Acaryochloris sp. CCMEE 5410: one gene and its partner. Each later gene encodes a partner of the first gene's protein in a complex. Links are inferred from orthologs where the notes say so. Each region holds a gene or a part of one and is shown on either strand. Other genes may lie near its edges.

The links.
Region 2: the proteins of ndhC (region 1) and ON05_RS12195 are in contact, whole or in part, in a cryo-EM structure (PDB 7NYH), measured with the Escherichia coli proteins. The link is inferred for Acaryochloris sp. CCMEE 5410 from one-to-one orthologs.

The regions. Positions count from the first base shown.
Region 1 is NZ_AFEJ02000002.1:126,463-143,643, reverse strand. What follows is about bases 14,505-17,181. They hold ndhC (photosynthetic/respiratory NAD(P)H-quinone oxidoreductase subunit C), read right to left. Parts: upstream 16,186-17,181; coding sequence 15,823-16,185; downstream 14,505-15,822. Other genes in these bases: ON05_RS21345 (DEAD/DEAH box helicase), read right to left, coding at 16,377-17,181; ON05_RS21355 (NAD(P)H-quinone oxidoreductase subunit J), read right to left, coding at 15,199-15,747; ON05_RS21360 (inositol-3-phosphate synthase), read left to right, coding at 14,505-15,118. Outside these bases: ON05_RS21425 (phosphotransferase enzyme family protein), read left to right, coding at 1-648; ON05_RS21420 (hypothetical protein), read right to left, coding at 645-995; ON05_RS21415 (DUF4336 domain-containing protein), read left to right, coding at 1,747-3,021; ON05_RS21410 (DUF433 domain-containing protein), read left to right, coding at 3,241-3,471; ON05_RS21400 (hypothetical protein), read right to left, coding at 5,560-6,039; ON05_RS21395 (alpha-glucosidase), read right to left, coding at 6,438-8,117; ON05_RS21390 (mercuric reductase), read right to left, coding at 8,222-9,769; ON05_RS21385 (glucokinase), read right to left, coding at 9,865-10,923; ON05_RS21380 (hypothetical protein), read right to left, coding at 11,388-11,588; ON05_RS21375 (ABC transporter ATP-binding protein), read left to right, coding at 11,691-12,551; SMC-Scp complex subunit ScpB, read left to right, coding at 12,645-13,142; ON05_RS21365 (hypothetical protein), read left to right, coding at 13,345-13,584; more of ON05_RS21360, read left to right, coding at 14,015-14,504. UniProt on the Escherichia coli protein: NDH-1 shuttles electrons from NADH, via FMN and iron-sulfur (Fe-S) centers, to quinones in the respiratory chain. The immediate electron acceptor for the enzyme in this species is believed to be ubiquinone.
Region 2 is NZ_AFEJ02000001.1:2,664,885-2,673,822, reverse strand. Bases 6,023-8,938 are described here. They hold ON05_RS12195 (NADH-quinone oxidoreductase subunit J), read right to left. Parts: upstream 7,821-8,938; coding sequence 7,224-7,820; downstream 6,023-7,223. Other genes in these bases: nuoH (NADH-quinone oxidoreductase subunit NuoH), read right to left, coding at 8,498-8,938; ndhI (NAD(P)H-quinone oxidoreductase subunit I), read right to left, coding at 7,824-8,426; nuoK (NADH-quinone oxidoreductase subunit NuoK), read right to left, coding at 6,874-7,179; ON05_RS12205 (rhomboid family intramembrane serine protease), read right to left, coding at 6,228-6,791; uvrA (excinuclease ABC subunit UvrA), read right to left, coding at 6,023-6,166. In the rest of the region: ON05_RS12225 (NAD(P)/FAD-dependent oxidoreductase), read right to left, coding at 1-1,197; ON05_RS12220 (DUF4365 domain-containing protein), read right to left, coding at 1,422-1,952; ON05_RS12215 (WD40 repeat domain-containing protein), read right to left, coding at 1,953-2,909; more of uvrA, read right to left, coding at 3,146-6,022. UniProt on the Escherichia coli protein: NDH-1 shuttles electrons from NADH, via FMN and iron-sulfur (Fe-S) centers, to quinones in the respiratory chain. The immediate electron acceptor for the enzyme in this species is believed to be ubiquinone.

The DNA of each region.
Region 1 (17,181 bases):
TTTGCGCCGGGCCAGGTCCCTCTGGGAGATCTGAACTATACCCAAGGTCAGAAACTGGGGGAAACCATTGGTCGGCTCCATCAAGTCGCGACGGATTTTCATAGCCAGGCCCATCGGCAACCGTTAACCCTTGATTATTTGTTAGATGATTCCTTAGATGCGATCGCACCCTTTCTACAACATCGCCCTAAAGATCGGGAATACATCATCGAAATCATTGCTGAAATTAAAAACAAACTGCAAGGCATGCCCAAAGATCCGCCTTTTTGGAGTGTGTGCTGGGGCGATCCCCATAGTGGCAATGTTCATTTCACCGACGATAACCAAGTCACCTTATTTGACTTTGACCAATGTGGGTATGGTTGGCGGGCCTTTGAGCTAGCCAAGTTCCTTCATGTATCAGCTCGCACTGGCATGGAAAAGAAGGTCCGCAACTCATTCCTAGAGGGCTATCAGACCGTTCAGGCTGTGACTCCCAAGGAAGAAGACTCCATTCAGCCTTTTTCCCAGGCGGCCCACATCTGGCAATGGTCCATTGGCCTAAAGTCAGCCAAGGTCCACGATAACTGTCGCCTAGACGATAGCTACTTCAGCCATCGAATTCAGCAGCTCAAAATGTTGTCATCTCCTGAATGGGAATTGTTCTAGCCCACTTTGACGATTTTTCGATCAACCGCTTTCAGATAGCTGCGACAGTTGGGGCAGCGCTTCAAGGTTGGGGGTACGGATTGAACCAAACCACACTTTGGGCAGGGGCCTCTGGCAACGGACCATTGTAAAAAGACGCCCAATCCTGATAATGCAACCCACAAAGGAATGACATACCACAGCCAGGGTCTTGGATATTGAGGGATTAGCACCAAGACAATACCAATGATTAAGGTCATGACGCTGGACCAGCCGACCCCACCGACAATGCGCATGGAATTCGTAAAGTCCTGATCCTCTGGAGAAGAAGCTTGATCAGAGACTGAGGAAGAAGAACGCTTGGCCATGTTGACTAAGATTTAACGCTAGTGGTTTTGATCCTACCTTGAATGCTCTCGGTGCAGTTCTCAATGAGCTAGCAACAGAGAAAAGGAACTGATGTTGAGTTCCTGTATAAATTTTTATCTTATGAAATCCTTTGGGCGTAAGCATTTTCAGGCACGACCAAAATATTTTTCTAAATCTTTCCCAGAACTTGCGTAAAAACTCCAGGGCCGACCGATATATAGGCATAGGGGCGCAAGCTTCTATAAATCCTCTAATGCAGATATCACCTGCTAATGGCTCTAAAATATACTTTTGGGGCCTTTTTTCTTTGATTTATATAAAGAACTGACCGTTTAGAATCTCCCTGTGGCACTGTAGACTCATATCGCTACGTCGGCAGCCTACTTTTAGCATTACAGAGAGAGGCCAATTATGGATAGTCAGTTCAAGACCCTCGTCGTATTCAGTCATGCCACGATGATTGTCATGCTCATGGTTACCCTATTTTGGCTGTCAAATTCTTGGCCCAATTTGCTGCCTGGCTCTCCTTTGCCAGTACAAGAGCAAAACCAACTTATCAACCCTTCTCTAAATTGGCCGCAGTCCTAGCTTCTGTCAATAATCGATGTCTGTATCGGTCGGTCTGCTGACTCGGCTGACCCAGAGAATATTTCTTGATGCCAAACATTTTAGCCAAGGATTTGTCTACACTCTTAAATTGAGGCAAAGACGATCGCTTTGCGGCAATCATTGAAGTGTGGATGCGTGGTAGTGGCAACAACCCAGAGAAGCGAGCAAAATCAATCAGAACCCAAACAACCCCAACGCTCCAGGGATTGGTCATGGCCCTATTGGCCTTTTGTGCCCTTGTACCCCTATGGTCAACGTCGGACCCTCTGCAGAGAGATTGTCAAAGGAAAGATTTGGACCTTTGAGCAGCTCCAGGGCATTCTCTATGTGATTATTCCGGTGCGGATGACCGTTATTAAACTGGCTGCAGGAGGGTTGTTGGTGTATGCGCCAGTTGCCCCCACACGGGAATGTATCCGCCTGGTCAAAGATCTGATTGAACAGCATGGTGAGATTAAATACATCATCCTGCCGACTGCATCCGGAATTGAGCATAAGGTGTTTACGGGACCTTTCTCTAAACGGTTCCCCAAAGCCCAAGTTTTTGTCTCTCCCAGCCAATGGACGTTTCCACTCAATATTCCCTTGAGTTGGCTGGGGCTATCTGGCCGTCAAACCCAAAAACTTCCGGCTAGCAGTGCCGATACGCCCTTTGCCGATGAATTTGACTATGCCATTTTAGGACCGGTGGATTTAGGTCTCGGGCCATTTGAAGAAGTCGCCCTCTATCACAAACCAACCAAAACCCTATTGATTACGGATTCGATTGTTTCTATTCCTGTAAACCCGCCTCAGGTATTGCAGTTTTCGCCCTATCCTATGCTGTTCCATGCCAAGGATAATGCCTTCGATGTGGTTGAAGATTCGCCAACGGTTCGGCGCAAAGGGTGGCAGCGCATGGCTTTATTCGCCTTTTATTTCCAGCCGAGCGTGTTGGACGTTGTTAACACCAAACAAACCTTTAAGGATGCTCGGCAGGCCCCTGATCGATCCAAGAAAGCTTATTTTGGCTTATTCCCCGTCCAGTGGAATCCTGACTGGAAGAGAGCCTTCGATACGTTTCGCCAAAATGGAAATCCGATTGTCGCCCCCATTCTGCGAAAGCTGATTTTTAACCGCAATCCTGAGGTGGTGCTCCAGTGGGCAGATCAAGTGGCGCAATGGAATTTTCGCCGCATTATTCCCTGCCATTTGGATGCACCGATTATGACCACGCCCCAAAAATTTAATCAGGCCTTTGACTTTTTACGGCCTGTACCCTCTCCCAAACGGGGGTGGTTTGCGAAAAAACAACCAATTTCTGTGAACTTTCCCAAGGAGGATATGGCCTTTTTGGACCGGGTGGATCAGTTCTTGTGCGATCGCAACATCACACCACCGGCTAAACCCCTACCCAGAGAAGCTTCAGAGCAATAGTTTCTTCCATATAGACAGTTGGCATTATGGCCACTGTCCTCCTGATCTACATTCAAGAATTAAAGGACGTTGTATTTTGGGTGCTTTTTTGGTGTCAATGAAATCTAACGGCAAAATTCAACGGCAGCCAGCAGCCTTGGCTTCTTGGTTCCGTCCATTGCAGCACAGTGTTAGCCTGCTCTAGACTTAGATGTACATAATAAGCGTAATAACTGGATTATGAGCTACCGCGACATCATCACTATTGAGCCAGATAAGCGTGGTGGTAAGCCTTGCATTCGTCGGATGCGGATAACGGTTTACAATGTTCTGGGCTGGTTAGCCGCTGGTATGTCTGTTGCTGAGATTATTGATGACTTTCCAGAATTGACAGAAGCAGACATTAGAGCCTGTTTAGAATTTGCGGCTGATCGGGATCATCGTTTAGTCGCTTCGGTGAGTGCTGCTTAAACCTACTATTTGATCAAAATTTAAGCCGAAAACTGGTGACTCGCTGGGCTGATGTTTTCCCTAAAGCCAGCCATGTCCAGTTGCATGGGCTAGCAGAGAAGACAGATAAAGAGATTTGGGAGTTAAGTTAAACGACTTCTGCACTGTGATCCAAGATGCAGATTTTGCAGAGAGAAGTCGATGGGCGTAGCTAATGGATCGGGGATGCCTTAGACTTCGGAATGGTTACCCCTGGGAATAGGGAGTCAAACCGTTGATTGACCCAGGCAAGCCGCAGCATGAGTAGATGATTGAAACCATCCTCACTCCAGCGCATACCAACCCCCTTAAAGCGCTGTTGAATCAGCCACTTACAAGCACTTTCGACCATTCCTGACCCCAGCGGTATCTGTAGTTGTTCAAAGTGGCGATATTGGATGTGTCGCAGATGGCGCTGGAAATAAGCCTGTACCTGGAGCAACGTCGTAAAAGATTTGCCCGTAAACAATTGTGAGTGAATCAACATCGTCAAGGACCGCAATACTAATAGGTGTTGCCCATGTCGCAATTGGTGTCGCCAGCGCCGAAACCAGGCTTGGGCTTGAGCAGAGCGAGCATCCCCAAACATCGCTTTTGTTGCTCGTGCAAGATGGCCTGCTGCATGAAAGAAATCGAGAACTGCCACAGCACAGTGAGAGAACAAGGTGCGGTAGACTCGCCAGAAGCCTCGCCCCCATCACTCAACCAGATGACGCTTGGGGCCGATTCAAAGTCTTGTTTGCGGGCTTCGAGGTGCAGTAAGGGGATGAACTGGTCGATATCGCCCAATACTGCCACCAGTCTTCGACGTAGTAGTTGGGGGACACGCTTTTGTGCTCGGGTGCCCCGTGTTCCTAGGCGGGCTAAGATAGCAACTTTGACTTCTCGCCACTGGATTTTCCCTTGGGGTTTTCGGGGTGGGGCGAAAGGGCACCATCACACCGTCAGCAGCAATGGCCAAAGGTAGAACAGACAACACCTCTGAAATCGCTTCACAAGGAGTCTGGTCACCTGAGGCTTGAGCTTTGAGTTGAGTCTCTAGCTCCTGATAAGCTTTGTTGCCCATGACTTGCACCCAACTCCACAAGCTTGATGAGCTGACGGATAAACCACTCCACTGACTCAGCATCCAACTGGCCAGTTCATAGGGCATAAATAGACTTAACAAGCAGCCTAGACGAACCAATTCTTCACTGCTGTGCTGATAGGAGGTAATCCCAATGGATTGATCCAAAGGAGCGGATAGACTACCTGGACACCTGTGGGGACAACGACCCACCCGTCGCTTTCAGGCAATATTTCCCACCAGTGTCTGCATCTGACGAGATTCCCATCCCTTCGAGTGCAAGCGGGTTCCGCAAGTGGGACACCTCGGCCATTCCAATACTGTTTTTGCTCGCCGTGAGAGTTCATCCTCCAGAAGCCAGCGAGCCAAAAACAAACCCATTTGCAGAACGATATAAACCATCTGACTCAGGCTGGGTGCTTCTTTGAGTGCTTCGACCTGTTCTAGAAATTCGTGATGCTCTAGTACGGTTGGCAATTGCGATGTTAGGCTCATGACAAGTTTTTGATTCGGGTACAGGATCTATTGTCCTTGACCCGTTTTTCTTTGAGCCATACATCCCCGATTCTGTGCTTACGCCCGAAGTCGATTGTAAGGTTCTCCCCCAAAAGTAGTTTGGCTAAGGTGTGGAAATTCACCTACACATCAAGTTGAAGCTCTCATCCGTGCTGGACAGGAAGCTATTCAAGAACTCCTAGAACAATCTGATCTACATTGCTTAGAACTGTACTGATTCATCTAGTTGAGGTGGTGCGTGAGCGATCGCAACATCACCCCACCCGCAAAACCCTTACCCAGAGAAACTTCAGAGAAATAGTTTCTTCCATGTAGACGGTTGGTATTGTAGTGACTGTCCCCCTGATCTACATTCCAGAATTAAAAGAAGTTGAATTTTGGATGCTTTGGTGTCAATGAAATCTTACGTCACCGTTCACAGGACCGCGGCGAACGACATTGATTTCAGGCCCCGCGCGGCCCGTGGCTCCGGTTATGTGCACTTTTCGTCAATCACTCTCGACGATCCATAGTATTCCAGCACGATCATCCGCGACAATCAATACACCGTACATGAACGCATATTTGCGATCACCAATACCAAGCCCAATATAGAACCGAGGATTTGTGCCACAAACTGCGACAAAGCGATCGAACAATTCACCGGCCATCTGTTCAGACATTGTTTCGTTTGCATGACCGATAGGGCGACCACCAACCAGTGATTCAATGGTGTGAGCACGTGCACGATCGAGAGTGGTTTCGTAATCGGTCCATCCGTGATCCGGCACGAAGTCTGGATCGGGTTCGGTCGGGTCGTCATCGAAGTGATCGATGAGTTTTTTGAGGATGATCTCTTGCGAGGTACCGTCGGTACGAAAGGCGTGAATCGAAACAAGACCGAGGATATAGTAGCCGTGGAGTCGAGAGTGCGCCGCGATGTCGGTTTTGATGCGAGCAAATTCCGGATTGTTGATTTCAGAGAGCACTTGAATTGCGCACGTAACTATGATTACAACAGTCTGATGTATGTCCCTATATCAGGATATTAGATGCCAGATGTCGTAGAACTACCTCCTCAAAGGAGTTATATGTCAGGTGTCGTCTATGGATAGAAAATCGACATATAGTTCGGATGACACTTCTATTTTCGGCTTTATTGCGTCAATCTTTCAACAACAGTAATATCCCCTGCTGCTCAGAATCAACCTCCACGTCTGTAAGATTAAGTTCCTCAGTCAGACTCAGGCATTTCCATCGAACAGCTGAAAGGGTATGACCCGATTGAAGGTCGCTTGTCTGAAGCTGAATTGGTGTGAATATTTCTATTGAAACTGCATGAAGATTATGTAAACGGACCAATAATTTTGGGATGTTCGCCTGAGCTTTATGCTTTTCTTAAAACATCAATTTCGAAGGATTGCAAATTCTCAGGGAGTGCCAAGGTTTTCCCAGACTCCCATTGGTTCGAAGCTAAAACCGTCCAGCCCTCTGGGGTGATCGACTCATCCAACTCTAAAGGTTTCTCATAGGCAAAATTGATCAAGATCAGCACCTGCTCAGATGCCGTCTCCCGCAGATAAGCCATATGTTCATAGGGATAATGAATCAGCGTCCGCCAGCTGCCAAACCGGAGTGCCTCACTTTGAGCCCGCACATAGAGTAGCTTGCGGTAGAAGTTTAAGATCGACTCCTCATCTTTTAAAGTCGTTTCGACATTAATTTCCTGATAGTTGGCATGAACTGGGAGCCAAGGGGTAACCTCCTTACCAAAGCTAAACCCAGCATTCGCAGACCCATCCCACTGCATCGGCGTACGGGAGCCGTCTCGGTTGGGGGGCAACTCTCCTGTGGGGCTAGCCACCACCGCCTGATCGCGTTGTAGTTCTGGGGGGATATCTTCGTTGTCTACCATGCCAATTTCCTGGCCATAGTAAAGGACAGGCGTTCCCCGTACCGTTAACAGGAGAGTGGCTGCGGCCTTAGCAATTTCCGTGGGGTTCGTGCATAAGGCACATTCAATCCAGCGAGATAAATGGCGAGGTAAATCGTGGTTATCCAGAAAATAAGTGGGCCAAGCCCCAGTCGGGGTGATGCGCTCCTTCTTTTCGATTTCCCGTTGTAAATAGCCGGGATACCAAGGACTAAAGGGAAATTCAAAGGCAAAGGGGAGATGCAGCTCATCATTATTGACCCCATAGAAGCTATTGGAGTCATATAAACGGCTGTCGATAAAGGTCTCACCGATCAGGACCCGGTCTTCGTACTCGTCCATCAGGGCACGAATTTCTCGAATAATCCCATGGTTGTCAGGCAGATCTTTGTCGTAGAGGTGATCCTGGTTATAGTAGGCATTCTTATCGGTTGCCCCGAATTTGACCGGGTTATCCCGATAATATTGGTCCTTGCTATAGACGCTAGAGGCATCTAGCCGAAAGCCATCAACGCCCATATCAAGCCAATAGCGCAGCATGTCATAAATGGCGGCCTTCACCTCAGGATTGCGCCAATTTAAATCAGGCTGGTTTTCATTAAAAACGTGAAAGTAATATTGCTGACGGTCTTCATTAAAAGTCCAGCCCGACCCGCCGAAATAGGACAACCAGTTATTGGGAAGCCCATCCTTATAGCCCGGATCTTGCCAGAGGTACCAATCGCTTTTGGGATTGTCCTGGCTAGTGCTGGATTCAAGAAACCAGGGATGCTGATTGGAGGTATGGTTCAGCACCATATCCATAATCACCCGGATCCCTCGGATATGACATTGCTCTAGCAGCTCTTTGAACTCTGCTAGGGTGCCGAAGATGGGGCAAATATCCCGATAATCACTGATATCGTAGCCGTTATCCACCATGGGCGACTGATTAACGGGAGACAGCCAAATGGCATCAATGCCCAAGTCAGCCGTTTTATCCGGGTCGCCATCGTTTAGGTAATCCAGCCGTTGAATAATCCCCCGTAAATCACCCACCCCATCCCCATTCCCATCGGCAAAAGTCAGGGGATAGATCTGGTAAATTACTCCCCCGTGCCACCACTTGTGATTGGCGTCTAAAGCTGAGGACATTCAGATCTTCCTTGATATAGATAACAACACCCAAACTTACAGCCAGGAGGTATGGACTGGCTATAAAAATGCGCCAAATATTTTTGGAGTTTTTGAGTAAGCGACTAGGAGAGTTTGGTTAACAAGCCCAGGAACTTAATGGTTTTTGGTGTTAACAAGGTGCGACGGTAGGCATCTGCCGCCTGCTTAATAGCAGATGCTTGCGTGGGATAGGGGTGAATAACGCTGGCCATACTGCCCAAACCCACTTTGCCAATCATGGCCGTGGTAATTTCGCTGATCATTTCGCCTGCATGGCGGGCGACGATGGTGGCCCCAATAATTTTGTCTGAGCCTTTGGCGAGATGGATTTTGACGAAACCATCTTCTTCTCCGTCTGCAAGGGCTCGATCCACATCATCAAACAGGATTTTTATGGTGTTAACATCCATACCCTGGTCCTGGGCCTCTCCCTCATATAAACCAACATGGGCAATTTCAGGATCCGTGAACGTTACCCAGGGCATCACCAGATCGCTGAGTTTATATTTACCAATACCAAAAGGTGAAAATAAAGTGTTTTTAAGGACAATGCGGGCAGCGGCATCAGCAGCATGGGTAAATTTCCAGTTCATGCAGATATCACCAGCTGCATAGATTTTGGGGTTTGTGGTTTGCAGGTAGTCGTTGACGGCGACCCCCTTGCGATTGTCATATTCAACCCCTACCGCTTCAAGATTGAGTCCATCGACATTGGGATCGCGCCCAGCACCGGCCAAAATTTCATCAACCACCACGGATTCTTCTCGGCCATCACAAACAAAGTGAATCACTTTGCCCGCTGGCGTACGTTCGACCCGCTTCATCTGACAAGCCAACACCAGCTTAATGCCTTCCTTTAAAAATGCTTGCTGGACAATTTCTGCCGCATCAGCATCTTCTTTACTCATTAGATGAGCCCCTCGATGGAAGAGCACCACCTGACTACCAAGTCGATGAAAGGATTGGGCGAGTTCACAGCCAATCGGTCCACCTCCAATCACGGCTAATCGCTGGGGTAACTCCGTCAAGGAGAAAACGGTTTCGTTAGTGAGATACCCAACGTCTTCAATGCCCTCGATCTGGGGGCGAACCGCTCTTGCGCCTGTGGTGATCACGGCTTTCTTAAACCGGAGGGTTTTACCATCTACGGATATGGTATTGGGACCTGTAAATTTGCCCTCTCCTAAATACATATCTACCCCAGATTTAGCAGCGGCAGCAGCAGAGTCCACGGGACTAATGCGGGCGCGAACCTCACGCATCCGCTCCATCACGACTTGAAAATCGACATCAATCTGGGTGGGTGGATGAATCCCATAGGGTTGAGAATCCCGCATATCAGCAGCGACGCGGGCAGATCGGATCAGGCATTTGGAGGGGACACAACCAACGTTTAAGCAATCTCCACCCATCAGATGCTTTTCAATGAGGGCGACCTTAAGGCCAACCCCTAAACCAGCTGCTCCCTTAGCGGTAACTAAACCCGCCGTTCCCGAACCAATCACAACGAGGTCATAGCATTCAACCGGGGTAGGATTCACCCAATCAGGCGGATGAACGTTATTCACCAGCTTGCGATTATGAACATCCATGGGAGGGATGTTCACACCAGAGAACGAAGATTGTGTCATGGGCTGCTAAAACTCCTCAGGATTAGATGGGGATAGAAACGAAAAACTCTTTCCCAGAGCAGTCGAAATCAACGCAACCATTATGCGGATAAATTCTAAGAATCTGCTGAGAGCTGGGCTGCATAAATAGCAGAACCCATGAGCCCCACTTTGGGATTGAGTACAACATGAATGGGGACTTTATGAAGGAGGGGACTAACCCGTCCCTTGGTTTGAAATGTTTTAAGGAATGCACCTGTCTGCAGTAGGGGCAAAATTTTGGCTGCTACCCCCCCGGCAATATACAGTCCCCCATAGGGCAACAGTTTTAAGGCTAGATTCCCGGCTTCGGCTCCATAGGCTTCGACAAAGAGGGTTAAGGTTTGCTGGCAAAGGGGATCCGTTTTCTGCAATGCGGCTTGTGCGATCGCAGCTGCTGGATCAACTAAATTTTCGGCTGTATCCTCCCTGTGCTCCCAGGCTTGAAAGACTTGAGCCATTTCAGATGACTCTGAATGTTGCCCTAAACTGCGCAGAAATCGATAGATTGAGACAATCCCAGTACCGGATACGACCCGTTCCACAGAAACCCGGTCTAGCTTCATCTCCTCTCGCAAGAAATCGAGCAGCTGAAATTCGATCGGTGTGCGGGGCGCAAAATCTGCATGCCCCCCTTCACTGGGAAAGACTTGATAACCTTTAGTATTCGGCATTAGGAATCCTTCCCCTAATCCAGTACCGGCACCAATGACGGCAATGGGGGCTTTCGGGTTTGCAGGGACTGCCTGCAGGGTCGCAATATCCTGCTCTCCTAAGCCCAAAATGCCATACCCCACTGAAGCAAAGTCATTGATCAAGGCAACACGGTTGATGCCAAACTCTGACTCCAGACGACGAGCATTTAGAGACCAAGATAAGTTGGTGAGTTCTGACGTGTCATCGACCACAGGGCCAGCAATGCCAAAGCAGGCTGCCTGGGTGGCCGTTCCTGTATCGAATTGAGCCAGAAACTGCTCAATCATAGGGCTTAAGTCTGGAAAGTCTTGGCTTGGATAAGTCTGCTCGGATATGGTTGTCAGTTGGGGAATGGAGGGTAGGGACAGCGACGGTTCAGCTTTAACGAGGCGCAGAATGGTTTTAGTGCCTCCAATATCCCCAGCAAGAATGGTTTGCATAGTCTCCCCTTTGCCTAAACGGTTCTCGGTCTTCTTGCGATGGTACCCCTAAGCTTTTATGCGGCTGACAACTTTAATTCAAGCTTGCAAAGGATAACAAAAGAAGGTGAAAGAATCCGTTTAATTGTGTAATGAACAGCATTAGAAATCTATCCCATCTAATATACTCCTCTCAGCTCTTTTGCCGGTATCTTAGGGTTTTACTCTGAGAAAACCATGATGTTTTCCTGAAAAGATAAAAGCACTAACCTGAGAGGAACTAGAGGGTTTGCTGAGAAAACTGAGAAAAACGAGGTCGATCAACCTATCAACCAACCTTACAAAGGAGTGAGGACGGATCAAGTACAGTTTATACCCGCCCACACAAAAGCATCCAAAGGTTACATCACCCTTGGATACTCAAGTTTAGCTAGATATATTCGGGAAAAAGGCCCCCGAAGCAAGGATAACGGCTTTAGGAAAGACTAATCTGAAGCTGTGGCTGTATCAGAAGAGTTGTTCGAGTCCTGATTATCTCCGTTTTGATTGTCAGAATTGGATTCTTGACGATTAGAATTATACTGACGTCGACCGAAGCGGCCAGATCCTGAACGCTTACGAAACTTCCGGGCATAAGCTTGATTTCGCAGGGCTTTTTCTTTTTTTAGGTTGCGGCGCTTAGCCATAAATACCTCAACAAGGACGATGGACTTCGAATCTTAGTGGACTTTAACGCCACCTAACCGAAAGGAGATGAAGTCGGCGGAACAATTTATCGTATCACATCCATGAATTCATCTGTTTCTCTTCAGAATATTTCCAAAATCTATAACCAAGTTACAGTGGTCAATAACCTGTCTTTAGGGATTCAATCAGGAGAGATATTTGGACTGCTAGGGCCGAACGGAGCTGGGAAATCAACCACGATTCGGATGATGACCACCCTCACCAAACCGTCTCAAGGAAATATTCAGATTGCGGGGCTGGATATTGATCAGGGGCAAAAAATTAAGCGCAAAATTGGTGTGGTTTTGCAGCAGGTCAGTTTGGATCAGGATCTAACGGTTTGGGAAAATATGGAGATGCATGGCCGCCTGCACCATTTACCCAAATCCCTCCGCCAGGATAGAATTCACCACTACTTGGACTATGTTGACCTGCTGCAGCGACAGCAAGATGTTGTCCGCCAACTGTCGGGCGGGATGATGCGCCGACTGCAAATTGCTAGAGCGCTTCTGCACCAGCCTCAAATTTTATTTCTGGATGAGCCAACGGTCGGGCTTGATCCCCAATCGAGGCGAAGAATTTGGGAAATTATCCAGGAGTTAAACCACCAAGGAATGACAATTGTACTGACCACCCACTATATGGAAGAGGTGGAATCCTTGTGCGATCGCATCGGTATTATCGACAAGGGCCAACTGATTGCCCTAGGCACCCTGGCAGAACTCAAACAACAGCATGGAGAAGGGTTGTTGGTTAAACAGGTGGGAGAAAGTAGCCGTCCCCAATGGGATTACCAATTTTTCCCCACCTTGGCGGCAGCCCAAGACTATCTGGATCGTCAAACCCATCGGGTGGGGATGATGGTTCGTCCTGCCAACCTAGAAGATATTTTTGTGGAACTAACGGGACGCAATTTGGATTAAATCCTGGCCTATTGTTGCGATCGCGGGTAGAGAAGCTATCATTGGCGCAAGACAGATTGTCTTTACCCCTGCATTGTTCGAGGAGCGTTTACTGTGGTTGGTACTACTGAAACAGCCGCATCTACCCGTTTAGCAACGGTGATTGAGGCCATTCTCTATCTCAAAGCCCAACCGTTGACCCTCAGCAAAATTGTGGAATACGCCCAATGTGATCGCGATGATGCAGAGGATGCCTTGATCGAACTAATGCAAGATTATGCCCATCGAGATAGTGCTCTAGAAATTGTTGAAACTGATGGTGGTTATAGCCTGCAACTCCGTCAAACTTACAAAAGCATGGTGAATACCCTTGTTCCCGTTGATATTGGAGTAGGTGCCTTAAGAACATTAGCGGCAATTGCCTTGAAAGGTCCCATTGCCCAAACTGATTTGGTGGAATTAAGGGGGTCAGGTGCCTATCAGCATGTTCATGACTTGATTGATCAAGGATTTGTGCAAAGACGTCGCCAATCGACTGGACGGTCTTACCGGGTGCAGGTGACCAATCAGTTCTATCAGTATTTTGAGATTGACCAGCTTCCCAAAATTTAGCGCTGATCAAATTTGAGTTTTGTAGTCAAGGCAACCGCTTTTTCGAATGGAGGTTGCTAGATTTACGAGGGCTGTCAAACTCAACCGAGCGTTACTTCTATCTAACGTGCGATTTTTAGGTTGATTTGTCAGCAAACCCTAAGATCTTACTCATCCTAGTGATTAGTCAATACCTCCCAATTCGTAAGGATATAGACTCTGTATGTTATGCGATACATGTCAGAGAAAACGGGCTTGTTTACCCCTTGCTTTAGCCCAAACTGACACCGCTTTATTTCAGCAACTCGACTCGCTACAGCATTGCGATCGTCAACTCATACCGACAACGTCCCATCTGCATAAAGTTCGATATGGGGTTGGTGCCATTTTCCGGCATCTCAAGAATTTACTTCTTTTGTGTACCGCTTCGGTTTACCATAGGTTTTTGGTTAACTCCGGTTAACGAATGGTGAAAGCTAAGTTAATATCTTCTAGTAGAGTGCAGGGATATGCGCTATACCGTTGTCCCCTAACATACTAGGTGAACAGATTTGATCTTCTTCCTTGGCATGCTGGACCTAGACTAAAGCGAGAATCCAACCCCAATGATGTTCTTATCCCATGGGAACCTGGGCTGTTGGAACAATTGTTTTGGTCTTTTGTCGTTGTATCTACTTGGGAAGGGTGTTTTCATCAGACTCTTGAACTGTTTCACCAAAAAGTTGTTGATATTCAGGGATTGTCGCGATCAGCTCTAGCAGTTTTTCGCACAAGAACGTATCTGTTTGGCTGCCATCAAAATTTTTAGATGAAGGGCTTTACATTACGGCCATTTGGTTGGATAACAAACAGGTTGCTCAAAACCCTAAATTCTGCGAAGGAGATAAGTTTTAGTGGAAAAAATCAAGATAGCGATAATAGGGATTGGCAACTGTGCAAGCTCCCTGATTCAGGGGATTGAATATTACAGAACTAAAAGCCCTGAGGACGCCATTGGCATCATGCATTGGGATATCGGTGGGTTTAAACCCCACGATATTGAAGTCGTTGCAGCGTTTGATGTTGATGAGCGCAAAGTGGGTCAGGATGTCTCTAAAGCTATTTTTTCTCCGCCTAACTGCACCACGGTCTTTTGCCCAAATATTCCCGACAGTGGCGTCAAAGTCTCTATGGGTAAAGTCTTGGATGGCTTTTCTGAGCATATGACCGATCACAAGCCTGAATATACGTTTATTCTCAGTCAGGCAGCAGAACCGTCTAAAGCAGATATTGTCAAAACCCTTAAGGACTCTGGGACCGAGATTCTCGTCAACTATTTACCCGTCGGTTCCGAAGAAGCTACGAACTTTTATGCAGAATGTGCAATTGACGCGGGCGTTGGCTTTGTTAATTGCATTCCGGTTTTTATCGCCAGTAACCCCCTGTGGGCCGAGAAGTTTAAGCAAAATAACCTCCCCATTGTTGGCGATGATATTAAAGCTCAACTAGGAGCCACCATTACCCATCGCACTCTGTCCGACTTATTTAAGAAGCGTGGGGTAAAGTTAGAGCGAACCTATCAGCTTAATACAGGGGGTAACACAGACTTTCTGAATATGCTGAATCGCAGTCGCCTCGCCTCGAAAAAAGAGTCGAAAACCGAGGCGGTTCAGGCGGTTTTGGGTGATCGCTTAGAAGATCATGATATTCATGTGGGGCCAAGCGATTATGTGTCCTGGCAACAGGATAATAAAGTCTGTTTTATCCGCATGGAAGGGAAGCTATTTGGCGATGTGCCGATGAATTTGGAACTTCGCCTGTCTGTAGAAGACTCTCCTAATTCTGCCGGAGTGTCTATTGATGCTATTCGCTGCTGCAAACTGGCCCTTCAAGCCAAGAAAGGTGGAATTCTCCATTCTCCCTCATCTTTCTTTATGAAACATCCACCTCAGCAGTTTACGGATCAGGAAGCCTACGAGATGACTGAAGATTTTATTGCTGGCCGCCGCGACGACTAATATTGCTATATTTTTGAGAAATGAAAGCCCCGCTTGATTTAATCAGCGGGGCTTTCGTCTTGACCGAAAATTAGACGGGATTAATAAGCATCCTGGAGTTCATAGAAATCAGGGCTGATGTAATCCTTGCGTAGGGGCCAGCCGACCCAATCTTCAGGCATAAGGATACGCGTCAGATTCGGATGACCTTCATAGACGATGCCATACATATCATAGGACTCACGCTCTTGCCAGTCAGAGGCTTTCCAGACCCAATATAGAGAGGGAACGCGGGGATCTTTTCGAGAGAGAAAAACTTTAATTCTGACTTCTGGTGGACGGTCTGCATCATCACTGAGCTTCAGCAGATGATACATACTGACCAACTCTTGGCCTGGCCCTGAATCATATCCGCCTTGGCACATGAGATAGTTATATCCGTCATCGACCAAAGTAGCTGCCACATCCACCAGCTGGTCAGCGGTCACTTTGATCATTTCTACGCCGAGATGATCGGCACCCAGGGCTTCAACCTTGAAACCTGCTTGGGTAAGATGCTTGGCGACAGGACCTGCTTCAATAATGGGTGCTGCTTGTTCTTCTGCAACAGATTGTTCGTCTTGGGTTGATTCGGAAGAGGACTCTGCCACCGTTTGCTCCTTTGATATGCGCTAGAAAATGAAGAAGACGTTTTTTGAAAGAGGAAGAGTGGATATCTAACCTAACTAGGACCACTCTAAGGCTCCTTTTCGCCAGGCGTAAACCAAACCTACAATCAGGATGGCAATAAAGATCAGAGCCTCGATAAAGGCCAAAACACCTAGTTTATGGAACGCTACCGCCCAAGGGTAGAGAAAGACCGTTTCTACGTCAAAGATGACAAAAACCAGGGCAAACATGTAGTAGCGAATGTTGAATTGAATCCAAGCTCCACCGACAGGCTCCATGCCGGATTCATAGGTTGTCCGCCGAACGGCCCCTTGGTTACTGGGACGAAGGACTTTGGATGCACTGAGGGCTAAGGCTGGGACCAAGCTACACAGGAGTAAGAAGCCTAATAGATATTCGTAGCCGCTTAAAGCAAACATATAGTAGAGGTTGGATGTGTTCTCGTCGAGTTCTGTAGAACATTATAAGGTCAGACTTCCCTATTCCCCGGGTTTAGGAAAATAAACCGAGGCTATGCTTTAGATTTTTCTGATCAAGGTCAATCCTGTGGTTGTCTCATCCCTACATTCTGAGGGTTGTTCAGAGTGAGAAAGACAAAGGATTGACGAATTTAGCTTTTGCCAGCCTTTGCTTTGCGGTGAGAATGCTTTTTATGGCGACCTTTGTGGACGGATTTACCGGAGCGCTTTCTAGATCGCTCCTCTTTTGTGCACAGACTAATATTTAACTTCTGCCCCCGGACTCGAACCTGTTTGAGATGTTGAAAAATGGGCTTCGGCATGCACTCCGGTAGATAGACCGTGCTGAAGGTATCAAACAGTTTGATTTGACCGATGTAGCGGGGGGCGAGGTTGACTTCATTTGCGATCGCACCGACGATATTCTTCGGCTTTACCTCATGTTGGCGACCCACCTCAATGCGGAAGAGCTGCATTTGCTGATGGGAAGGCTTACCCAAATCAGCGGCCCAGTTACTGGTTTGAACCGCATGGCCTGGGTCTGAAGACAAATCTTCTTTGGGGGGGACCAAGGGCTTATCTTTTTGGACTAAGTAGGCCAGGGACGCAGCGATTTCTCGTAAGCTCAGGTCCTGTTCTTGTTGATAGTTGGAGATCAGGTCTTCAAAGAAGCCAAGGTCCTGATCTTCTATGGTGTCTGTAATCACCTGCTTGAACTGGACAATCCGGCGATCGGCAATATCCGCATGACTGGGAATTGGCATGGGCTGAATGGGCTGGCGGGTGGCCTGCTCAATGGAGCGCAACATCCGCTTTTCCCGGGAAGACACAAACAGGATGGCATCTCCTTGTCGACCAGCTCGCCCAGTGCGCCCAATGCGATGGACGTATGTTTCCGTATCGTAGGGAATGTCGTAATTAATCACATGGCTGATTCGTTCGACATCCAGTCCCCGA
Region 2 (8,938 bases), on another replicon or contig:
AGTGGATTTAGTGGTTAGCTCATACTGGTAGAGCCAATCTGAAAATACCTTTTCGTTGACTTTGGCCTGGTCTGGTACTTTTCCTAAGGATGTTTTGAACCATCGAGGTCGTAGAAAAGGTTTACGCATTTGAGCAGCGGAATACATCGTCCGATATTGAATGGTATGGGCGCGTTCAATACGGCTGTTTTCGTAGTTTTTCAGAGCGTTTGCTAGATTGTCCTGTTGAGATAAACAGGTGGATAAGGCCCACACGTCTTCAAAGGTGGTGTTGGTGCCTTGTCCTAAGAAAGGTGCCATTGGATGGGCGGCATCCCCGACTAGGGTGACTCTGCCGTTGCTCCATTGGGGCAAGATCATAGGTTCGCATACGGGTCTTTCAACGATGGTGACTGCATCTGTGAGGTTCACCAGTTCTTGTAGGGCAGAATGCCATTTGGAGAGTTCCTGCAGGACTTGGGTTTTGGCTGCTTCGGGATGTGGGGAGCGATGGCCATGAGGTATGGCCATCTCTAATGCCCATGAGATATAGCCTTGGCCGTTATCTAGGAGGATTAAGCTTTTGCCTCGCTTGGCAAAAATGGTGGTGTGGTGAGGGGGAAGCAAGGGATGCTGATATTTTTGGACGCCACGCCAGGTCATCCAGCCGCCATAAGCTGGGTCTTCTAGGTCAAAGAGTTGTTTGCGGACGATGGAGCGGATGCCGTCTGCGCCAATGAGTAGGTCAACGGTTGCCGTTTCGCCATTTTTAAAGGACAGATTTACGCTTTGTTGGCTCTGGTCAAAGTGAATGAGTTGGTGATTGAGGTGAAGGGTTTCTGAAGGGAGTTTGGTCCTCAATATTTCCTGGAGGCTAAACCAGCGCACGGCTAGAAAGGGCTGATCGTAATCGTCATCTTTGACAGGTCGGTTAAGAAGGGGCCATCCTCTAGCGGTTCTGATTCTGAAGCGATTAAGTTTTGAACCTTGTTGTTTGAGTTGTTGAACAATATCGGCATCAATGGCGGCTAGGCTTCTGACTCCGTTGGGGGATAGGGTTACGCCAGCACCAATGGGTCGAAAGGCTTTGGCGCGTTCATAGATGTGGACTTCTATGCCTTGTTTTCTGAGGGCGATTGCTGCGGCTAGTCCTGCGGGGCCTGCACCGATGATGCCAACTTTTTTGAGATACGTATGTGGGGACTGCTCTAGTTGCATAGATTAACCTGAGTTCGGGATAAGCAATCTCTGAAACTATTGATTTTGCGCCTTTTATGATTTTCGCTTGGCTTAGACATCTGCGAATAAGCTCCGATATAGGGATTATTCTTAATAAAGCGGACTGATTATCAATAAGAGATGGTTTAGTTCAACGGTTGATTTTCTGAACCGTATACCTGAAAAGGATTTCTCGTATTTCTTTATCCCGAACTCAGGTTAGATTAGGAATGAAGAGTCTTCTCCCGCCAACATCTAACGCTTGTAACGTTGAAGCGCTCACCAATAAATTCGATTTGTCGAATCTGTTTTGTGCCATTGAGGGTTTTCCGTTTCAGATACTCCCTAATCTCCATCCAGCGAATTTCGCCTTCGGAAGTGCGAATAACTAGCATGACTGGATATGCTTGATTCATCCAGTATTCAACATGCCGCTGCTTGGGAATTTTAAAGATTTCCACTCCATCTTGTTTTCTTTCTGACAGATAAGAGTCACCTGATTTGAGCTGTAAGTAAAGGCGTTTACCCGTTGCTTCGCCATAATCATTCTTAAATTCAATCTCCATGTCAAGGCCGTGGTCACTGACAGTGAATTCACGGGAGATTTGGCCAGCTAAAGCAACAATTGAGATGACATCACCAACCAGAGCACGATCTTTACTTTCGTTATCCAGTGCATCTTGGTCTTCTGCTTCCAAAGTGTAATGCAGCCGTTTGATCTGATTGTTGGCTATTTGTGGTGTCTTATAAGACACCTACCACCAACGTAGAACACCATTGATTGCAGATGCATAACAACGGTGACCGTCTGAGCTGAAGGCTACGCTATTGATTGAGGCAGTGTGGCCCTTCATCACTCGCAAGGACTGTCCGCTTTCCACATCCCAAAGCCGCATCGTACAGTCTTCAGCACCTGAGAGAGCCAGGCGACCGTCAGCACTGAATGCTACGCTCATGACAAATTCAGTGTGGCCTCCCATCACACGTAGGGTGCGTCCGCTTTCTAAGTCCCATACTCGCACTGTTCTGTCATCAGAACCTGAGAGTGCAAATCGGCCATCAGCGCTAAAGGCCACGGTCCATATGGAGGAATCATGGCCTTCCATTACTCGTAGGGTGCGTCCGCTTTCTAAGTCCCATACCCGCACTGTCCTGTCATCAGAACCTGAGAGTGCAAATCGGCCATCGATAGTGAAGGTTACGCTCAGTACAGTGCCAGTATGGCCCTTCATCAAACGTAGGAGTTGTCCACTTTCTACATCCCATAACCTTACTGTTCGGTCTTCAGCACCTGAGAGAGCCAGGCGACCGTCAGCACTGAAGGCCACGCTCCAGATGATGTCAGCATGCCCCGTCATCACTCTAAGATTTTTTCCGCTTTCAATATCCCACAGCCTTACTGTTCTGTCAGATGATCCTGAGAGTGCTTGGCGACCGTCGTTACTAAAAGCCACACTCAATACGGTGTCTGTGTGATCCTTCATCACTCTAAGATTTTTTCCACTGCCGATATCCCACAGCCGTAACGTTTTATCTGAAGAGCATGAAAGGACTTGACGATTGTCGGAGTTGAAGACCATACCATTGACATAGCCTGAATGACCCTTCAACTCAATTACACCTTGCTTGAGATTTTTTGAGTCCAGAATCCGAGTGTCTTCGTTAGTTTTAAATCTGTTCGGTTGATTATAAATATCAAGGCTAGCCTGCATATGTCCATCACTGATGACTAAACTGGGCTAGTGACTTTTGAAGAGGTGTATCATCCAGTTTGTATGGCATATATCAGTGGACTTGATTCAGTGAAGCTTTGAACTGAAAGGTATCGCTTTACTGCTCTCCCACTGTCCCAATTGACACATATAGCATCGACAATCGGGAAAAACCTCACCCTCCCTCGACTTTTGCGAAAACTCGCAAGTATATTCTAAAACTAGAATTGTCGGATTTAAGTGTCAGCAGCAATAGTTGGAGGGTGCAAAGCTAGTACTTGCTTGAGATATTGGCCTGTATAAGACTCAGCGACATTCGCAACCGTCTCTGGCGTACCCGTTGCCACCAACTCACCGCCTCGATCACCACCATCCGGCCCCAGATCAATCACCCAATCCGAGCAGCGAATCACATCCAAATTATGCTCAATCACCAATACTGAATTGCCCTTATCCACTAGCCGCTGCAACACATCCAGCAGCTTGTGAACATCATAAAAAGACAACCCCGTCGTCGGTTCATCAATCAGATATAGCGTCTTCCCCGTTGCCCGTCGAGACAACTCCGTCGCCAACTTCAACCGCTGCGCTTCCCCACCCGACAGCGTTGGAGCCGTTTGTCCCAGCCGTACATAGCCTAGCCCCACATCCACCATCGTTTGCAGCTTATTCGCTGCCTTAGGGATATTCTCACAAAACTTCAGGGCTTCCTCCGCCGTCATCGCCAGCACATCCGCAATCGACTTACCCTTGTACTTCACCTGTAGTGTTTCCCGGTTATACCGTGCCCCCTTACACACCTCGCACTGCACATAGACATCCGGCAGGAAATTCATCTCAATTACATTCACGCCTTGCCCACCGCAGGCTTCACAGCGCCCGCCCTTAACGTTGAAGGAAAAGCGACCGGGTTTATAGCCACGGGCCTTGGCTTCCACCGTTTCCGAAAACACACTCCGAATCACGTCAAACACCCCCGTATAGGTGGCGGGGTTAGAACGAGGCGTGCGGCCAATAGGGGATTGGTCAATGACGATGGCTTTATCCAAACTTTTTAGGCCCGCCACCCGATCTAACTCAATTGGGAACGGCACCTTAAAGCCCAAGTGATGCTGCAACGCCGGATACAGCAGCTCATTCATCAAGGTCGATTTCCCCGACCCCGAGACCCCGGTAATACAGACCAGCTTACCCAAGGGAATTTCCACATCCAGGCTTTGGAGGTTGTTGCGATAGGCATTATGGAGGCGCAGTGCTCGGCCATTCCCAGCTCGGCGTTCAGGCGGGGTAGGAATCACTCGTTTCCCAGACAGATAAGCCCCCGTCAAGGATTCATCGTTATCCAGCAGTTCTTCTAAGCCCCCCTGCACAACAATATCGCCGCCATGCACCCCTGCGGCAGGGCCAATGTCCACTAGGTGGTCTGCCGCTCGAATTGTATCCTCGTCGTGCTCAACCACAATCAAAGTGTTGCCAAGGTCCCGCAGCTTGGTTAGGGTTTGTAGCAACCGGTGATTGTCCCGCTGATGTAGGCCAATACTAGGCTCGTCCAGAACGTAGAGAACCCCCGTTAGACCCGCACCAATTTGAGTCGCCAGACGAATTCGCTGGGCCTCTCCTCCCGATAGGGTCATGGCGGTTCGATCTAGGGTCAGATAGTCCAACCCCACGTCCAGTAAAAACTGCAATCGGGCCTTAATTTCTTTGAGTACCAGCTCCCCAATTTTGGCCTGGCGAGCACTCAAGGTCATGGCATTAATCCGTTCCAAGCAGTCGCGAATAGAAGCGCTGGTCAGATCGGGCAAGCAGAATTGGCCCATCCGCACTGATAAGGCTTCTGGCTTCAGTCGCCGCCCCCCACATACTTCACAGGGCTGCTGAATCAGATATTTTTCTAGCTTTTGCCGATACTGCTCGGAGGTGGTTTCCCGATAATGCCGATCCAGCAGCGGAATCACGCCCTCATAGCGTTTGTGATAGCCCTTCGATTCCCGATAGCGAGAATCCACTTCCATATAGATGGGTTCTTTGGTGCCATGTAAAACAATATGGCATTGCTCGTCCGTTAGATCGGCCCAGCTTGTTTGTAGCTCAAACCCAAACGCCTGCCCCACGCTGTAGAGCAGCGAGAAGTAATAGGTATTGTCTTTCTCCGACCAGGGAGCAATGGCGGCATAGACGGGCAAATTGGGGTCCGGGACAATTAAATCTTCGGAAAAGACCTTAAGGCTCCCCAAGCCATGACATTCTGGGCAGGCCCCATAGGGAGAGTTAAAGGAAAATAAACGAGGGGAGAGTTCTTCCATCACTGCCCCATGCTCGGGACAGGCAAAGTTCTCGGAGAAGACAGAGAGTTTGGGTTGGGTTTCGTCACCGTAGCTGCCTTCTGCCTCGGCAACTTTCAGCGACTTGGCCTGGGTAATGGGCACCACCTTATCGGAGGGGGCAGGCAGGATCTCTACCATCACGATGCCTTCAGCCCGTTGCAGTCCAGTGGAGAGGGAATCCGCGAGTCGTTCCTCAATCCCCGGCTTCATCACTAGCCGATCCACCACCACTTCAATGTCATGCTTGAAGTTTTTATCCAGATTAATGGCATCGCTCAGTTCTCGCACGTCACCATTCACCCGCACCCGGACAAATCCTTCCGAAGCCAGACTAGACAGCAACTTTTTATGGGTGCCTTTTTTGCCGCGAACCACGGGGGCCAGAATCTGGAACCGCGCTTTCTCCGGCAGGTCCATCACCTGATCAACCATCTGGTCAATGGTTTGGGGCGTAATGGCACGATCGCAATGGGGACAGTGTGGTTCTCCTGCCCGTCCGTACAGTAGGCGCAGATAATCGTAGATCTCGGTGACCGTACCCACTGTGGATCGAGGGTTGTGGGAGGTGGATTTTTGATCGATGGAAATGGCGGGACTCAGACCCTCAATGGCATCCACATCAGGTTTATCAACCTGGCCTAAGAACTGGCGGGCATAGGCACTGAGGGATTCCACATAGCGTCGTTGCCCTTCCGCAAAGATGGTGTCAAAGGCCAGGGAAGATTTTCCTGACCCCGACACGCCCGTAAAGACGATCAGCTGATCGCGGGGGAGGTCTAAATCAATATTTTTGAGGTTATGCTGACGGGCTCCCCGAATTCGAATCCGATGGTCGGCGGGAATCTTCGTTTTCTTGACCCGACCATTGGGAGAGGAACGACTGGCCGCTGCTTTCTTCTCTTGTTTGGGAGCATTAGCGCGGCGGGGCATAGTAACATTTTGAAAAATTACTTAATAATTCTACCGCTTATTTGTAGGCTTCTTGGGGCAATTAGGCTGCTGATTTGGGTTTTGCGGTTAGCCATTTGGCCGCCAGTCCGCCCCCAATAAAACCAAACAGGTGGCCTTCCCAGGAAATATGAGGCATAGTTGGCAACAAGCCAAACAGCATACTGCCATAGACAATCGACACAAACACCGACAGGGTAATGGCAGGCCAACTGCGCTCAAAGTATCCCCGAAATAGAAGATAGCCGAGGTAACCGAAGACCAAGCCACTGGCCCCAATATGAAGGGTATTACTGCCGCCAATCAGCCAGGTGCCTAGACCACCCACCACCATCACAATCAAACTGACGGAGAAAAAGTCCATAATCCGCCGTACCATCACCAATCCGCCCAAGACCAAGAAAGGAGCTGTATTCGCGATTAGATGTCTGAAGTTGCCGTGTAGAAAAGGCGCAAATAGAATACCCCGTAGGCCAACAAGGCTACGGGGTTGAATACCAAACTGAATCAGTGAATCACCCGTCATCCAATTGATCAGTTGGATGCTCCAAAGTGCGATTGCACAGAGTCCTAAAATTTGAAGTTGGGTTTTGAGCTGATCTCTCATGCAGGTTGCGATGCGCTACATCTCAAGCATAATCAGCCTAGCAGTGAGATCGCCACTCTTGTCTCCAAGATAAGACGGCCTGCTACCACTTCAGCAAATTGAACTGCTCCATATCGACTGTGTCACGGTTGCGGTAGATGGAGAGGATAATCGCCAAACCAACTGCCGCTTCGGCGGCCGCAATGGTAATGACAAATACGGTAAATACCTGACCATTAATACTTTGGCCATCCAAAAAGTTGGAGAAGGACACTAAATTCAAATTAACGGCATTCAGCAGTAGCTCTACCGACATCAATACCCGGACTGCGTTACGGCTGGTCACTAGACCATAGATGCCAATACAAAATAGGGCAGCCGCTAAGAGTAAAAAGAACTCAAGGTTCATAGGGATTCTCTAAAATTCTCCAAGACTTAAAAACGGATTCAGCGCTAAGCAACAGGCTCTTTGGGGCGCTCTGGTAATTCTAGTACTGGCGCTGGCTCTTCTCCCACAATGGCGGTTTCTTCACCAATAATGGTTTCCCGGCGGGCTAAGACGACTGCACCGACCAAGGCCATCAGCAAAAGAATAGAAGCCAATTCAAAGGGCAACAAATAATCTGTGAAGAAATGGATGCCAATAGTTTCTACAGAGGAAGCAGGAGGTGTGAGGGCCATATCCACCGGCCAGTTGGTTTGCAGGACCATGGTTGCCAGCAGGGTAAACAGGGCCAAGGACACAAAAGCGGTAGAAACTTTGCGAATCCAGCGTCTGGGTAAGGGTTTAAAGTCTTCTGTTTTATTGACCAACATGATCGCAAACAGAATTAGGACGTTTACCGCACCCACATAGATCAGGATTTGGGCCGCCGATACGAAGTCTGCATTCAGCAAAATGTAGAGACCCGCAATGCTTATAAAGACTGCACCTAGGGTAAACGCTGAGTAAACAATGCTTTCAAAAAGAACCACTCCCAAAGCAGCTCCAAGCATCATGACAGACAAGAGAATGAGGGAGACGAGCTGAACCCCTTCTGCAAGATTCACTGATTAGCCCTCCTTGGTTTCGGGTTGCGGTGTGCTGGCTACAATCTCGGCGGGGGTTTGCCCAGCTCTGGGTGCCATATGGTCCACGTTATGACCATCCATTTCTGATTCTGGTAAGTAAGCAAACTCGCGAATGGGGGTGACCATTGGATCTTGCGTCACTTTGTAGGGTAAACGTCCCATCGCTACGTTATCGAAGTTCAGCTCATGGCGATCGAAGGTCGATAGCTCATACTCTTCGGTGACCGAGAGACAGTTTGTGGGACAGTATTCCACACAGTTGGCACAGAAAATACAGACCCCAAAGTCAATACTGTAGTGCTTGAGCTGCTTCTTCTTGATCTCCTTATTGAATTCCCAATCCACTACGGGCAGATTAATCGGGCATACTCGAACACAGACTTCGCAAGAAATGCACTTGTCAAATTCAAAGTGAATGCGACCGCGAAATCGCTCGGAAGGAATCAGCTTTTCATAGGGATACTGCACCGTAATCGGACGGCGTTTCATATGGTCGAAGGTCACGGCTAGACCTTGGCCAATGTAACGAGCTGCTTGGAAAGATTCTTTTCCGTAACTGGTGACTTGATTCAGAAACTTGAGCATGGATGTTCACTCTCAGATGTCGGCAGATGAAGGCTGGCGTTAGTTTTAAGTTTAGAAAATTTACCTTGTGCCTATCCACCAAAGGCAAAAGGAAACGCTAATTTCAGACCGGCGGTTAGAAGGAGATTCACCAATCCCACAGGCAGTAAAAATTTCCAACCAAAATCTAAAAGCTGGTCAATACGGACGCGAGGAACGGTCCAGCGCAACAAAATAGCTAGGAACAGGAAGAAATAGGCTTTCAGCAGGGTCATTACCAAGCCTAGGCCAGCCGTCACTAACTCAAAAATGGCATTGTTGGGATCGACATTAATCCAGTCCGCAATCATGGTTGCTGGAATAGGAAGGTCCCAACCGCCAAAGTAGAGGACCGCTACCAAAATTGAGGACAGTACGAGGTTGACGTAGGACCCCAAATAGAACAGAGCAAACTTCATGCCTGCATATTCGGTTTGGTAACCGGCGACCAATTCTTCTTCCGCTTCGGGTAAGTCAAAAGGGAGACGCTCACA